Regions from separate parts of the Streptomyces sp. NPDC058632 genome, predicted to be linked through region 1. Evidence: riboswitches for the same ligand, from Rfam matches in the RefSeq annotation. Region 1 holds a riboswitch; each other region holds the start of a gene.
The links. Region 1 has a riboswitch for cobalamin ahead of ACFWVE_RS11710 (hypothetical protein). Riboswitches for the same ligand answer to the same signal wherever they lie in the genome.
Positions count from the first base shown of each region.

Region 2: linked by a shared signal. The riboswitch ahead of ACFWVE_RS17885 (ribonucleoside-diphosphate reductase subunit alpha) and the one ahead of ACFWVE_RS11710 (hypothetical protein) in region 1 are both predicted to bind cobalamin.
Region 3: linked by a shared signal. The riboswitch ahead of ACFWVE_RS26265 (cobalamin biosynthesis protein) and the one ahead of ACFWVE_RS11710 (hypothetical protein) in region 1 are both predicted to bind cobalamin.
Region 4: linked by a shared signal. The riboswitch ahead of ACFWVE_RS09675 (energy-coupling factor ABC transporter permease) and the one ahead of ACFWVE_RS11710 (hypothetical protein) in region 1 are both predicted to bind cobalamin.

Region 1 covers NZ_JBHXQZ010000023.1:53,176-56,939, forward strand. Annotated here, with positions in the region: gene ACFWVE_RS11705 (cysteine synthase family protein) at 1-303, opposite strand, end outside; gene ACFWVE_RS11710 (hypothetical protein) at 300-1,286, opposite strand; cobalamin riboswitch at 1,406-1,608, opposite strand; gene ACFWVE_RS11715 (ferric reductase-like transmembrane domain-containing protein) at 1,952-2,938, shown strand; cobalamin riboswitch at 3,056-3,185, shown strand; gene ACFWVE_RS11720 ((2Fe-2S) ferredoxin domain-containing protein) at 3,314-3,655, shown strand; gene ACFWVE_RS11725 ((2Fe-2S)-binding protein) at 3,718-3,764, shown strand, end outside.
Region 2 covers NZ_JBHXQZ010000042.1:5,488-9,251, forward strand. Annotated here, with positions in the region: gene ACFWVE_RS17885 (ribonucleoside-diphosphate reductase subunit alpha) at 1-2,169, opposite strand, end outside; cobalamin riboswitch at 2,294-2,464, opposite strand; gene ACFWVE_RS17890 (hypothetical protein) at 2,524-2,823, opposite strand; gene mctP (monocarboxylate uptake permease MctP) at 2,919-3,764, opposite strand, start outside.
Region 3 covers NZ_JBHXQZ010000080.1:7,638-11,401, reverse strand. Annotated here, with positions in the region: gene ACFWVE_RS26275 (anion permease) at 1-936, shown strand, start outside; gene ACFWVE_RS26270 (hypothetical protein) at 970-1,191, shown strand; cobalamin riboswitch at 1,314-1,476, shown strand; gene ACFWVE_RS26265 (cobalamin biosynthesis protein) at 1,598-2,581, shown strand; gene ACFWVE_RS26260 (cobyric acid synthase) at 2,578-3,764, shown strand, end outside.
Region 4 covers NZ_JBHXQZ010000017.1:80,764-84,527, forward strand. Annotated here, with positions in the region: gene ACFWVE_RS09670 (ABC transporter substrate-binding protein) at 1-905, opposite strand, end outside; cobalamin riboswitch at 1,140-1,349, shown strand; gene ACFWVE_RS09675 (energy-coupling factor ABC transporter permease) at 1,379-2,113, shown strand; gene ACFWVE_RS09680 (energy-coupling factor ABC transporter substrate-binding protein) at 2,110-2,484, shown strand; gene cbiQ (cobalt ECF transporter T component CbiQ) at 2,491-3,240, shown strand; gene ACFWVE_RS09690 (energy-coupling factor ABC transporter ATP-binding protein) at 3,237-3,764, shown strand, end outside.

The sequences.
Region 1 (3,764 bases):
TTCGACGGTGGCGCCGAGAACCTCCAGCTGGGCGAGTGTGGTGGCGTCGACGGTGGTGGACGCGATGATGTGACACCGCATGCCGTACCGGTGGCAGGCCAGCGCCAGTGCGTAGGCGTAGATGCCGCTGGAGCTGTCGATCAGGGTCTGTCCCGGTCGGACCGTGCCCCTCTCGAGCAGATGACGCACGGCGGTGAGCGCCGAGTAGATCTTCATGGACTCGAACCGGAGCAGGACCACTCCGTCGGTGAGTCGCACCAGGTCCGGAACCTTCAGGGCGTCGGCGATGTGGGGGTGGATCACCCGTAGCCTCCTTGGGCGAATGAGCACTGGTGGCCGAGCGAGTGGAAGAACGCGGACAGTTCGGACTTGACGTCGGGGTCCAGGCGCCGGGTGAAGAGGTAGCCGATCAGACAGCCGGTGTGCGCGACGAAGATCCCGTCGGCGCCGAACCGCTCGCGGCGGGCGAGGAGGCTGCCGAAAGCCGCCTTGGGCAGCACCTCCTGGGACAACGTGGCGCTGACGGTCGCGGCACGGGCGACGGCGGCCGAGTCGCCTGAGGCGAAGCCCTTGAGGAGATCGGTCAGACACCGCTCGTACTCCTCCCCGCGCCGCCGGTAGTGCTCGAGCAGCCGTCCGGTGACGGCATGGGTGTCCACGGTGCCGGGCTCGGTGACGAAGGCGGTGTGGAAGCCGACGTCCGTGCCCAGCCTCCTCACCACCCGGTGCCGGCCGCTGAGGTGCAGCGCGAACTCGTCGAGGAAGACGCTGTCGGTGCGTTCGATCGCCGCCAGGATCCCGAGCACCACGTCCATGTCACAGGACAGAGAGAAGATGTGGAAAAGGCAGCGCAGGGTGGCCACGATGTCCGCGGTCGAACTGGCCATTCCCACGCCCACCCGCAGATCGGAGTGCGCGCTCCACTCGCCCGGCGGCAGGGTGAGGCCGTAGTGCTCCAGGAAGAGCCGGGTCGCGGCCACCGCCTTCTCGCCGAGCGGTGGTGGCTGCGGCGGACCGGCCGCAGTCCCCGGGGTGAAGTACACCCAGGAATGGCGGTTCACGGGAAAGGACACCACCGCGATGTCCGGATCGGCGCCTGCCCGCAACGGCCCCTGGTACAGCTCGCCCAGGGTGCCGTGGCAGACACCGGACAGGGTGCCGCGCTCCGGCGGCCCCTGTCCCTTTCGGTCGCGTGCGGCCGGGGCCGGCACGACCCGTTCCGGCCCACTGGGCGAAGAGGCGGCCGTGAACCGGCACAGCCGATGAGCGCTCGCTGGGTCACGCACGCGTTCTCCTCCGTCCCGAGTCCTGTACACCGCAAGGGAAGGAGGCGCGGTCACACGCAAGCCCTACGACCGTCCGTACCGCCGACCCAGCCCACGAGGTCACCGTGCACAGCCCGCGCATGACGCACGGGCGCAGCGGCAGGTCTTCGGACTCGTGGGCGCGCCCGCCGGACATCCGCGGACACCTACCGGCCGTCGCTTCCCAGGCCCTGGCACGGGCCCAGTGTCGTTTGACGGCGTTCGTTCCCACTCACCGCTGCGGGACAGTCCCGGATTCCCACCGGGTTCCCTCTTGCGTCGCGCCACCGGACGTCCAGGCGGACGGGCGGCGCGAACCGGCTGCGTGGATCAGCGTAGAGGCGCCGGTGCCCCGGCGACAGTGGGGGATCGGCGGTTGTCCTGAATGAGAGTGGTGCGACAGCCGGGGCGGGGAAGCCCGGCGGCCGCGCGCGGGCTGTGCGGCGACGGCGGATCCGCAGTACCCACTGGACCCGGTGGGAAGTCGGGAACGGCGGCCGCAGCGGATCGGTGAGCTGCCGGCCCTCGTCATCGCTCCGGGCTCTGGCTGGATCGGGTATCGGTGACTTGTCGTCCCCTCAGCCAGACTGGTTGCCCCACGACACACGTGCACCATCCCTGCGGTGCCAGCGCCCGGGAGGCCCTTGATGCTGTCAGACGCGAGTCCGGACGAAGACGGGACAGCCTCCCGGCCGGGACGAGAACGCCCGCCCGCCGACCGTGTCGCCCTGCGGGGCGATCTGCGCTCGGCTCTGCCCGACGCCACCGCGGCGGTGGTGGTCACGGTGGCCGTGTTCGTGTTCCTGTACGCGCGCGTGGACTCGGGCGATTCCGACACGGTCGCGGTCATGCCGTTCATGGCCGATCCCGGTACCTACTGGATGTATCTGCTCAGCCAGGCGTTCGGGTGGTCGGGCCTGCTGTGGGCGTGGGGCACGGTGATGCTCGGACTGCTGCTGTCGGGGCCGCGTCCCGCCCGGCTGCCGGTCTCCCGACGGGTACTGGAACGCTGGCACCGCACCACGAGCCTGACCACGATGGCCCTGATGCTCGCGCACGCGCTGATGTTCGCGGCGGAACTCGTCCGCTACGAGGCGGATTCGGGCTGGGCCGAGCGGCTGTGGGCGGGCTTCGCGGACAGCTTCGTGCCGGGCTGGTACGACTCCGGGACCGGCAGGGTCGCCATCCCGCTCGGTCAGGGCGCCCTGTATCTGGCGATCCCCCTGGGCCTGTTGTTCTACGTCCGGCACCGCATCGGAGCGAACGCCTGGCGACGGCTGCACCGGTTCGTCATCGTCGTGTACGTGCTGAGCGTGTGGCACACGCTGCTGTACGGGACCAACGTCTGGTACGGGGAGTGGCCGCGCACCGTGCTCTGGCTGCTGCAACTGCCGGTCGCGGTGCTCCTGTTGCTCCGGTTGCTGCGGCCGGCCCGCAGGGCCGGGCGGCTGGGCGCGCCCGGGGGACGTACGGGTGTGACCTGGCCGGCCTGGGCGGCGCGGGCGGGTGGACGGCTCGCGGCCGGGGCGGTCGTCGTCGGGCTCCTCGCCGTCGTGGTGTCCGGCCGCGACGGAGGACGGGACCGTCCGGCCGAGCCGCCCGCGACGGCACCGCACGTCCAGGAGGCGGAATGACGTTCCCGTCCGCGTACGCCCTGTCCGCCCGGCCGGTCACCTCCGGGCGGGGGCAGAGGCCACCGTGGTGCGAGGGCCCGCGCAATGGAATGATGGCCGGCGACAGGGCGACGGCGGAACGAGGAAGCCGGTGTGAATCCGGCGCGGTCCCGCCACTGTGATCGGCGAGCGAGCCCCGCACACGACCACTGCCCGCACCAGGGTGGGAAGGCGCGGAGCGAGCATCGACCCGGGAGCCAGGAGACTCACACGGTCGCCTCCTCGACGCATCCCCGGGGCGGATCTCCCCGGAGAGAGGAACGATGCCGCATGCCCGCCGACGCGCGCCCGGCCGAAACGACGTCCGTCGACGTCGCGACCTCGGAGCCCGCCCCAGTGCCCTGCCGGGTGGTCGTGTGCAGGGACTGCTGCTGTGGCAGCCCGAAAGTGATCGGTGTCGACCACGCGGCGCAGACAGCGCGCCTGCGCGCGGAGGTACCTGTGCGGGTGTCCGCGTGCCTGGACGTGTGCGACCAGGCCAACGTCATCGTCGTCCAGCCCTCCGCGGCGGGCCGGGCTGCCGGCGCCCGGCCCGTCTGGCTCGGACTGGTCAACGACCCGGACGCCACCGAGGACATCGCCGCCTGGGCACGTGCCGGCGGACCCGGCGTAGTGCCCCGACCGGACATCCTCGACCTGTACGCCATCACGCCACCGCGGCGGCGTACGGCTTCCTGAGACCGCGCCCACCCACTCATCGATCCGCGTCGGTACATCCGCCGGAAAGGAGGCGCCCCGACATGACCGAACATGCTCGGGCGTCCGCCGGGGCCGTCGCTGCGGCGCT
Region 2 (3,764 bases), on a different contig from region 1:
CGGCGTCTCCATGAACAGGTTCAGCGACTGCGACTGGTCCAGGAACGGTGTGCGGTCGGCGGCCATGTCGATCAGACCGCGCTGCGGGATCTCCCACGCGGTCCGGTACAGCCCGCGCACCTCCTCGGGGATCCAGGTGACGTCCTGCACCGAGCCACCGGCCTCGCGCAGCGCCTCACGGGTCCGCGCGTCCCACTCGCCCAGCCGCTTCAGATCGTTCACCAGATACGAGTTGACCTGGAGGAACTCACCGGACAGCGTCTCGCGCTTGAACAGGTTGGACACCTGCGGCTCGATGCACTCGTACACACCGGCGATGGACGCGATGGTGGCGGTCGGCGCGACCGCCAGCAGCAGCGCGTTGCGCAGGCCGACGGACGCGATGCGCTCGCGCAGCGCCGACCACCGCTCGGGCCAGGCGAGTTCGGTGTCGTAGTGGTCGGGATGCAGCACGCCCCGGGCGGTCCGTGTGTGCTCCCAGGCAGGCAGGGCGCCGTCGCGTTCGGCCAGGTCGGCGGAGGCCTCGTACGCGGCGAGCATGATCCGCTCCGCGATCCGGGTGGAGAGCCGCCGGGCGCGGGGCGAGTCGAAGGGCAGGCGCAGGGCGAAGAAGACGTCCTGGAGGCCCATCACGCCCAGCCCCACCGGGCGCCAGCGCGCGTTGGAGCGGCCCGCCTGCTCGGTCGGGTAGAAGTTGATGTCCACGACCCGGTCGAGGAAGGTGACGGCCGTGCGCACGGTCTCGTCCAGCCGCACCCAGTCCAGGTCACCGGCGTCCCGGTCGACGAGCGCGCCGAGGTTGACCGAGCCCAGGTTGCAGACCGCGGTCTCCCCGTCGCTGGTGACCTCGAGGATCTCCGTGCACAGGTTGGACGAGTGGACGACGTGGCCGGGCTCGGCGGTCTGGTTGGCGGTGCGGTTGGCGGCGTCCTTGAAGGTCATCCAGCCGTTGCCGGTCTGGGCGAGGGTCCGCATCATGCGCCCGTACAGCTCCCGGGCGGGGATCGTCCTGCGTGCCAGGCCCGCGTCCTCGGCGGCCCGGTAGGCCGTGTCGAACTCCTCGCCCCACAGGTCGACCAGGTCCGGGACGTCGGACGGGGAGAACAGCGACCACCGCGCGTCGGCGTTCACCCGGCGCATGAACTCGTCCGGCACCCAGTGCGCGAGGTTCAGGTTGTGCGTACGGCGGGCGTCCTCACCGGTGTTGTCGCGCAGCTCCAGGAACTCCTCGATGTCGGAGTGCCAGGTCTCCAGGTAGACCGCCGCCGCGCCCTTGCGACGGCCGCCCTGGTTCACGGCGGCGACCGAGGCGTCCAGGGTCTTGAGGAACGGGACGATGCCGTTGGAGTGCCCGTTGGTGCCGCGGATCAGTGAACCCCGTGAGCGGACGCGGGAGTAGGCCAGGCCGATGCCGCCGGCGTGCTTGGAGAGGCGGGCCACCTGGTGGTAGCGGTCGTAGAGGGAGTCCAGCTCGTCCTTCGGGGAGTCGAGGAGGTAGCAGGACGACATCTGGGGGTGCCGGGTACCGGAGTTGAACAGGGTGGGGGAGGAGGGAAGGTACTCCAGGCGGCTCATCAGGCCGTACAGTGCGGCGACTTCGTCCACCGGCCGGACCTCCGTGCTCCCGGCGTCCTTCGCGAGGCCGGCGGCGACCCGCAGCAGGAAGTGCTGCGGCGTCTCGACGACCTTGCGGGTCACCGGATGCCGCAGCAGATAACGGCTGTGCAGGGTGCGCAGCCCGAAGTAGCCGAAGCGGTCGTCGGCCTGCGGGTCGATCAGCGCGTCGAGCCGGTCCGCGTGCCCCAGGACGAACGCGGCGGTCCGGTCCGCGACGAGGCCCTCGCGGTGCCCGGTCGCGATCGACGACGTGAACGACGTGACCCCCTGCGAGGCGGCCTCGGCGCGGATGCCGAGGGTCAGCAGCCGGGCGGCGAGCCGGGAGTAGACGGGATCCTCGGAGATGAGCCCGGCCGCCGCCTCGGTGGCCAGCTCGTGCAGCTCGGTCTCGTCCGCGCGCGCGGACCGGCCGCGCAGTGCGGCGGCGGCGACCCGGCCGGGGTCGGCGTCGGGGAGGTCTGCGGTCAGCCCGGTCAGGGTCCGCAGCAGCGCGGCACCGGGGCCGTCGCTCACGTCGGCCGCTGAAGCAGGATCGGCTGGCGCGATGGTCACGTGGGGCTCTCCCTCGCTCGGCGCGGGGCCTCGGCGAGGGCAGGGGGCAGCACACGGGCACGCGTACGCGCCGCGCGTCCACCGGCCCATTCCGCGAGGCCCGGACGTCGGGCACCCGGACCGGACGGCCGGGTGCACTGTCGGCAGGTCCTCGGACTCAAGCCCGTGCGGGCACGCGGGAAACGCGGACACGCACAAGTACACCGTTGCGGGACAGTTCCGGATTCGCACCGGATTCCCCTGCGGCGACAGCGAGCATGAGCATACATCTTGTGCCGGACACTGTAGGCAGTCCCATATCTTGTGTCGTAGGGAGTACTGCGGTGCCGGACCGGATGGTGTCAGAGCGTCAGCTCACAGGCGGGCGGCACGATCCGTACGCCTCCCTCCGTGGCCCGCGCCCGGTACGAACGTCGCCCCGCCCGGCACACTCCCCGCGCCGCCCGCCTCCGCCGCCCCGGGACGCGCCCCGGAGCCCTCCACGGCGACCAGTACCCCGGCGGCCGCGGCCCGCTCGGCGACGTTCCTGAACCCACCGAGGTACGCGTCGCTCTCCCCGAGGCCGAGCAGCCCGTCGCGCAAACAGGCCTGCGCGGTGATCCCACCGAGCTCCTCGAACTCGTACGGCTCCACCGGCCGGGGGGCGACGTCCATGGGCCGGGTGTGCCCCACGGGTACGACCACGGGCCGCCGGATCTCTCCGGCGGCCCGTTGCCCGTTGCCGTCCCCGCGTGCCGTGTCGGCCCCTGTCAGCGCTTTCCGTCGACGGCCACGTCGGCTGCTTCGGCCGCGTCCAGCGGCAACTCGGTGCTGACCTCCGGGTCGCCCGCGTCCGCCGTGTAGTCCTGCGGCCGGGTCTCGTCGATGCCCTCGGGAGCCTTGACCGCCCTCAGGACGAAGGTCAGGGCGATCGTGACCAGGGCGTTGATCACGAAGGCGGTGAGTCCGATGTAGCCGATCTCGCCGATGCCCGGGATCTCCTGCGACGAACCGCCGAAGTGCTTCTGCGTCGGCGAGGCCACCCCGTACGCCGCGACCGTGCCGTAGACCATGCCGACCGCCCAGCCCGCGAGCAGCGCCCAGCGGTGGAACCAGCGGGTGAACAGGCCGCCCACCAGGGCGGGGAAGGTCTGCAGGATCCAGATGCCGCCAAGGAGCTGGAAGTTGATGGCGACGGTCTTGTCCATGGTGAGGACGAAGGCCAGCGCCCCCACCTTCACGAGCAGCGAGACCACCTTGGAGACCTTGGTCTCCTGCGCCGGCGTCGCGTCCGGTTTGATGAAGTCCCTGTAGATGTTGCGGGTGAACAGGTTCGCGGCCGCGATCGACATGATCGCCGCCGGCACCAGCGCCCCGATGCCGATGGCCGCGAAGGCCACGCCGGCGAACCAGGCCGGGAACATGTTCTCGAACAACTGCGGGATCGCCAGCTGCCCGTTGCTGACATCGACCCCGGCCGCGATCGCCATGAAGCCGAGCAGCGCCAGCAGGCCCAGCATCAGCGAGTACAGCGGCAGGATCGTGGTGTTGCGGCGGATCACCTCACGGCTGCGCGAGGACAGCGTCGCGGTGATCGAGTGCGGGTACATGAACAG
Region 3 (3,764 bases), on a different contig from region 1:
TCGCACGCCCTGATGGGCGGCCTGATCGGCGCCACCGTCGCCTCGGCGGGCTTCGGCGCGGTGCACGGCGACGTCCTGGTCACCAAGGTGCTGATCCCCGCGATCGCCGCACCGCTGGTCGCCGGCCTGGCCGCGATGTTCGCCACCCGGCTGACCTATCGCCTGGGCCGCAAGGCTGCCGGCAGCAAGTCCTCCGAGAAGGGGTACCGGGCCGGACAGATCGCCTCCGCCGGTCTGGTCTCCCTGGCCCACGGCACCAACGACGCCCAGAAGACGATGGGCATCATCACCCTGGCCCTGGTCGCCGGCGGCACCCTCGCCCCGGACTCCGACCCCCCGCTGTGGGTCATCCTCTCCGCGGGCGTGGCCATCGCGCTGGGCACCTACCTCGGCGGCTGGCGCATCATCCGCACCATGGGCAAGGGCCTGACCGACCTCCAGCCGCAGCAGGGCTTCGCCGCCCAGACCAGCGCCGCGACGGTCATCCTGGCCTCCTCCCACCTCGGTTTCTCCCTGTCCACCACGCACTCCGTCTCCGGTTCGGTGATGGGTGCGGGCCTGGGCCGCAAGGGCGGCGTGGTCCGCTGGTCGACGGCCACCCGGATGTTCGTCGCCTGGGGTCTGACGCTGCCGGCGGCGGCCCTGGTCGCGGCGATCGCCGAGTGGGTCTGCGGCTTCGGCAGCTGGGGCACCGCCCTCGTCGCCGTCTTCCTGATCGGCTCCAGCGCCGCGATCTGGAAGGTCTCCCGGCGCGAGGTCATCGACCACACCAACGTGAACGGCACCGACGACACCGACGGGGAGCAGGGCGGCGTCGTGACCGCGGCCATGGCCGCGGTGGCCACCCCGCCGGCGGGCCACGTGAGCGACGAACTCTCGGCCGCCGTCCCGGCCCCCACCGACCCGACGGCCCCTCCGGCCAAAACCACGGTCTGACCCCACAGCAGGACGCGAAGGAAGAAGAGCACCATGGAGATCGACTGGGCCGCCCTCGGTTCCGTCTTCGGCGTCAGCCTCGTGGTCACCGTGGCCCTGGTGGCCCTGTTCACCCTGGGCATCACCGGCCTGTCCCGTCGTGAACGGGCTGCCGCCCGGGGCGAGTCCGCGGGCCTCGCGGTCACCGGCGCCTACGCCTGCTTCGCGGCCTGCGTGGCGGCGGTGGCGTACGGGATCTACCTGATCATGGCCTGACGGTCCGTCCGGCGGGCGGTGCGGGGCGCGTTGCCTCCGTACCGCCCGTTCGCCGTGCCCGTACCCCTCCGGCATTCACCCTTCGAAACCTCCTGTGGGCCTCGGCACACTTCAGCCCCGCAGGTCAACGGCAAGTTGACGGTTCTTCCGGACCATGGTGAACTGCCGGAGCCAATACGGGCGGCAGGAGAGGAAGCCGGTGCGATTCCGGCGCGGTCCCGCCACTGTCACCGGGGTGAACCACCCCGGGAGCCAGGAACTCTCGCCGCCGGTCTCGTCGAACCAGGGCGTGGACACCCTGAGTGAGGACATATCGCCATGCCCGGCTGCCTGTTCAGGTCGACCAGCGACGCCCCGCCCCCGCTCGGGGCGGCCACCCCCACCGGATCCCCCACCGGCTGAACCCGTGGGTGCCGATCGCGCGTTCGCGTACGGCGCCGCTGCCGGCCTCCTCGGCGACCTGCTCCTCGGCGATCCCCGCCGAGGGCATCCGGTCGCCGCCTTCGGGCGGGCCGCGGCTGCCGTGGAGCACATGCTGTGGCGGGACGACCGGGGCCGCGGCGCGCTGCACACCGCCGTCTGCGTCGGCGGGGCCGTCGCTCTGGGAAGCCTGGCCGCCCGCTGCGTACGCTCCTCCCCCGCCGCCTCCATCGCCCTGACCGGCGCGGCCACCTGGGCCGTCGTCGGAGGAACGTCGCTGGCCCGGGAGGCCCGCGCCATCGGGCGCGCCCTGGCGTCCGGGGACGTGACGGCGGCGCGGGCGCGGCTGCCGCACCTGTGCGGGCGGGACCCGCAGGCACTGGACGCCGACGGAATCGCCCGCGCGGTCGTGGAGTCCGTCGCCGAGAACACCTCCGACGCCGTGGTGGGCGCCCTGGTGTGGGGTGCCGTCGCCGGTGTGCCGGGGCTGCTCGGGTTCCGGGCCGTCAACACCCTGGACGCCATGGTCGGCCACAAGTCCCCCCGCCACCTGCGGTACGGCTGGGCCTCCGCGCGCCTCGACGACGTCGCCGGGTGGCCCGGGGCACGGCTGACCGCCGTCCTCGCCTCGGCCGCCGGGCCGGACCCGCGGGGTGCCGTGCGGGCCTGGCGCGCGGATGCCGCCAGGCATCCGAGTCCCAACGCCGGGCCCGTGGAGGCGTCCTTCGCGGGTGCGCTCGGCGTGCGGCTCGGCGGGACTCTGTCCTACGCCGGGCGGGTCGAGCACCGGCCCGTCCTCAACGACGGTGGCCGTGCCGTGACCGTGGCGGACATCGACCGCGCGGTACGGCTCTCGCGCCGCGTCGGCTGGCTGGCGCTCGGTGCCGGCGCCGTCGCGCGGCCCGTGGTACGAGCGGTGATCCGGTCGGTGGTGCGGACGGCGCACCGTGGGAAGGGATGTACGTCATGAGTGGTGGGGGCCTGCTGGTCGCCGGTACGACGTCGGACGCCGGCAAGAGCGTGGTGACCGCCGGGATCTGCCGGTGGCTGGTGCGGCAGGGCGTCAGGGTCGCGCCGTTCAAGGCGCAGAACATGTCGCTGAACTCGTTCGTGACGCGGGAGGGCGCCGAGATCGGCCGGGCGCAGGCCATGCAGGCCCAGGCCTGCCGGGTGGAACCGCACGCGCTGATGAACCCGGTGCTGCTCAAGCCCGGCGGGGAGCGGAGCAGCCAGGTCGTCCTGCTGGGCCGGGCGGTCGGTGAGCTGAGCGCGCGCGGCTACCACGGCGGGCGGCAACAGCAGCTTCTGGGCACGGTGCTGGACTGTCTCGCGCAGTTGCGGGGCACGTATGACGCGGTGATCTGTGAAGGGGCAGGCAGTCCGGCCGAGATCAATCTGCGGCGCACCGACATCGTCAACATGGGGATCGCCAGGAACGCCGGGCTCCCCGTCCTCGTCGTCGGCGACATCGACCGCGGCGGTGTCTTCGCCTCCTTCTTCGGTACCGTCGCGCTGCTGTCCCCCGAGGACCAGGAACTGGTCGCCGGGTTCCTGGTGAACAAGTTCCGGGGCGATGTCTCGCTCCTCGAGCCGGGCCTGGACATGCTGCACGGTCTGACCGGGCGGCGCACGTACGGCGTGCTGCCCTTCCGTCACGGGCTCGGCATCGACGAGGAGGACGGACTGGCCGTGTCCCTGCGGGGTGCCGTGCGGGAGTCCGCGGTCGCCGCGCCGGTCGGCGAGGACGTGCTGCGGGTCGCCGTGTGCGCGGTCCCGCTGATGTCCAACTTCACGGACGTGGACGCGCTGGCCGCCGAACCGGGCGTCGTGGTCCGCTTCGTGGACCGGCCCGAGGAACTGGCCGACGCCGACCTCGTGGTGGTACCGGGCACGCGCGGCACCGTACGGGCGCTTCAGTGGCTGCGGGAGCGCGGGCTCGCACACGCGCTGACGCGGCGGGCGGCCGAGGGGCGGCCCGTGCTCGGGATCTGCGGCGGCTTCCAGATACTCGGCGAGCACATCGAGGACGACGTGGAGAGCCGCGCCGGCCGGGTCGACGGGCTCGGCATCCTGCCCGTACGGGTCCGGTTCGCGCGGGAGAAGACGCTCGCGCGGCCCGTCGGGGAGGCCCTCGGGGAGCCCGTCGAGGGCTA
Region 4 (3,764 bases), on a different contig from region 1:
AGGTCGAGGGCGCGGCGGATCGCGGTGTCGCCGGTGACCTTGTTCGCGGTGGGGAGGGTGACGGCGCGGAAGTCGTAGGAGGTGGCCCGGTAGGTCTTGAGGCCGTCGTCGTTCTTGAAGGTGGCGGCGAGGTTGGGCGGGAGGGTCGCGCCGTCGAGGTCGCCGGAGCGCAGGCGGGTGGCGCGGACGTCGTCGTCGGCGATGATCGCCATGGTGAGTTTTTTCACCTTCGGGGCGCCGCCCCAGTAGTCCGGGTTCGCCTTGAAGGTGAGTTTCTCGCCCTTGCTCCAGCCGGTGAGGACGTACGGTCCGGTGCCGACCGGTTCGGTGTTGAAGGCGCCGGTGTTGGGGTCCTGCCCGCCCGCGATGTGCTCGGGGACGATGGGCAGGACGGTGCGGGCGGCGAAGGCCGCGTACGGGTACTTGAGGGTGAAGACGACCTTGTCGTCGCCGTCCGCGCGGACCTGTTCGACGGCGTCCAGTTCGCTCTTGGCGGTGTTGTTGGTCTTGTCGTCGAGCACCGTTTCGTACGTGTAGACCACGTCCTCGGCGGTGAGGGGTTCGCCGTCGCTGAACGTCACGCCGGAGCGCAGGGTGTAGGTGTAGGTGCGGCCGTCGTCGCCGATCTCGGGCAGGGCCTTCGCCAGGGCGGGCTTGAGTTCCAGGTCGGCCTCCCGGGCGAGCAGCCCGTCGAAGATCTTGGAGTTGCCGTCCTTGCCGTAGCCGAGCAGGGGGCTCAGGGTGTCGGGTTCGGAGGGAACGCCGATCACCACGGACTCGGCGGACCCGCCGCCGCCCGCGCCGGCGTCCGAGCCGCCGGTCGGCGCCGAGCAGGCGGCGGCCAGCGCGAGCGCGGCGGCGGTGGTCGCCGCGCCGGTGGTACGCCGTATTCGTCGGGTCGTCATCGAACCTCACACCTCTGCTGACTGGAATGCGTTGTTGCATATTAATTGCAGCAAGGTTCTGCCCAGGGCCCCGGCCCCTCATGCCGGCACTTCGGCGATCTGCGGCCGCCCGAGTGCCACCCCCTGCCATCGACGGGCGTCGGGCGTCAAGACCGCAGGTGTGCGCGGGGGTACGGGCTGCGGAACGCCGTCCGCGCGCCCCCGGTACCCGCTTGTCACCGGGCCGGAGCCGGTCTACTGTCGCCACGCCTTGGTGAACGGGAAATCCGGTGCGATACCGGTGCGGCCCTCGCCACTGTGATCGGGAAGTCCGGCTCCGGCCCCTGGTCCTGTCCCCGACAGGACCGACGGGGCAGCCACTGGGTCCATCCAGGACCCGGGAAGGCGGAGCTCGGGCGGTGGTACCCGTCAGCCAGGAGACCGGCCAAGGCGCGTCAACCATCCACGAGGTGCTGGAGAGGGTCTGCTGAGCCATGCACATTGCCGAGGGTTTTCTGCCACCGGCGCACGCGGTCGCCTGGGGCGCCGCGTCGGCGCCGTTCGTCGTCCACGGAGCCCGGTCGCTGATCCGTGAAGTCAGGGAACATCCCGAGAGCACGTTGTTGCTCGGTGCCTCGGGGGCGTTCACCTTCGTTCTGTCCGCGCTGAAACTGCCCTCGGTGACCGGGAGTTGCTCCCATCCCACCGGCACCGGGCTGGGCGCCATCCTGTTCCGGCCGCCGGTCATGGCGGTGCTGGGCACCATCACCCTGTTGTTCCAGGCCCTGTTGCTCGCCCATGGCGGGCTGACCACGCTGGGCGCCAACGTCTTCTCCATGGCGGTCGTCGGGCCGTGGGCGGGGTACGGCGTGTACCGGCTGGCGCGGCGGTGCGGGGCGCCGCTGATGGCGGCGGTGTTCTGCGGCGCGTTCGTCGCCGACCTGTCCACGTACTGCGTCACCAGCGTGCAGCTGGCTCTCGCCTTCCCCGACCCGGGGAGCGGGTTCCTGGGCGCGCTCGGGAAGTTCGGCTCCATCTTCGCCGTCACGCAGATTCCGCTCGCGGTGAGCGAGGGGCTGCTGACCGTGCTGGTGATGCGCCTGCTGGTGCAGTCCAGCGGGGGCGAACTGGCCCGTCTCGGCGTGCTGGTGGCCGAAGTCGCCCGCAACAGGCCCGCCGCGTCGGCAACGGCCGGGACGGCGGGAACGGAATCGGAGGTGGCGCGATGACCAGGAACGCGAAGATCAACACGCTGCTGCTGCTCGCCGTGGCCGCGCTCGCGGTGCTGCCACTGGCGCTCGGGCTCGGCGACCACAAGGAGGAACCGTTCGCCGGTGCGGACGGCGAGGCTCAGAGCGCGATCACCGAGATCGAACCGGACTACGAGCCGTGGTTCTCGCCGCTGTACGAACCCCCGTCCGGTGAGATCGAGTCGGGGCTGTTCGCCCTCCAGGCCGCCGTCGGCGCGGGTGTCCTGGCGTACTACTTCGGGGTGCGGCGCGGGCGCCGGCAGGGCGCGGAGCGGGCCCGGGAGCAGCAGCCGGCGCCCGGCCCCGGCCCCGGCCCCGGCGAGGCGGTCTCCCCCGGGCCCCGGGCCTGATCGCGCGTGCTGCCGATCGACGCGGCGGCGCACAGCAGCCGCTGGCGCCGCCGTCATCCGGTGGACAAGGCCGTACTCGGACTGGGTCTCACCGTGCTCGCGATCTCCCTGCCGCCGTGGCCGGGCGCGGCGCTGGTGCTGGTGACCGCGCTCGCGGTGCTGCTGGGCCCGGCGGGGGTGCCGGGCCGGCGGCTGTGGCGTGCCTACCGGGTGCCGCTGGGCTTCTGCGTCACCGGGGCGCTCACGCTGCTCGTGCAGGTGGGCGGTTCGGGCGGTTTGGTGTCACCGGCCCCCGAAGGGCCGCTGCGCGCGGGTGAGTTGCTGCTGCGCACTTCGGCGGCGTCCCTCGGGGTGCTGCTGTTCGCGTTCACCACGCCGATGTCGGACCTGCTGCCGCGCCTGGTGCGGGCCGGGGTGCCCGCACCGCTGGTGGACGTGGCCCTGGTGACGTACCGCATGAGCTTCCTGCTGCTCGACTCCGTGCGCCGGGTCGGTCAGGCGCAGGCGGCCCGGCTGGGGCACACCACCCGGGCGGCGTCCTGGCGTTCGCTGGGCGGGCTCGGCGCGACGGCGTTCGTCCGGTCCTTCGACCGGGCGGCGCGGCTGCAGACGGGGCTCGCCGGACGCGGCTACGACGGCACGCTGCGCGTCCTGGTGCCCGAGGCGCGTATCTCCGTACGGTTCACGGCCGTCAGCGTGCTGCTGCTCGTGGCGCTGGTCGCCGTCACCCTTCTCCTGGAAAGCCGGATGTCATGAGTGCTCCCGCGCCCAACGGTCCCGCACCGAACGGTCCCGCGCTGGTCGCCCTGCGGGACGCGTCCTTCGCGTACGAGGACGGCCCGGCCGTGCTGACCGGCCTCGACTTCGAGGTGCGTCAGGGGCGCGCGCTCGCGCTGCTGGGCCGCAACGGCAGCGGCAAGACCACGTTGATGCGGCTGCTGAGCGGTGGACTGCGGCCGAGCGGCGGCGAGTTGACGGTGGAGGGCCGGCCCGTCCGGTACGACCGCAAGGGACTGACGCGGTTGCGGACGACGGTGCAGTTGGTGGTGCAGGACCCCGACGACCAGTTGTTCGCGGCGTCCGTGGGCCAGGACGTGTCGTTCGGGCCGTTGAACCTCGGACTGTCCGACACGGAGGTACGGGCGCGGGTCGCACAGGCGCTGGCCGCGCTCGACATCACCGCGCTCGCCGAACGGCCCACCCATCTGCTGTCCTACGGGCAGCGCAAGCGGACCGCGATCGCGGGTGCGGTGGCGATGCGGCCGCGCGTCCTGATCCTG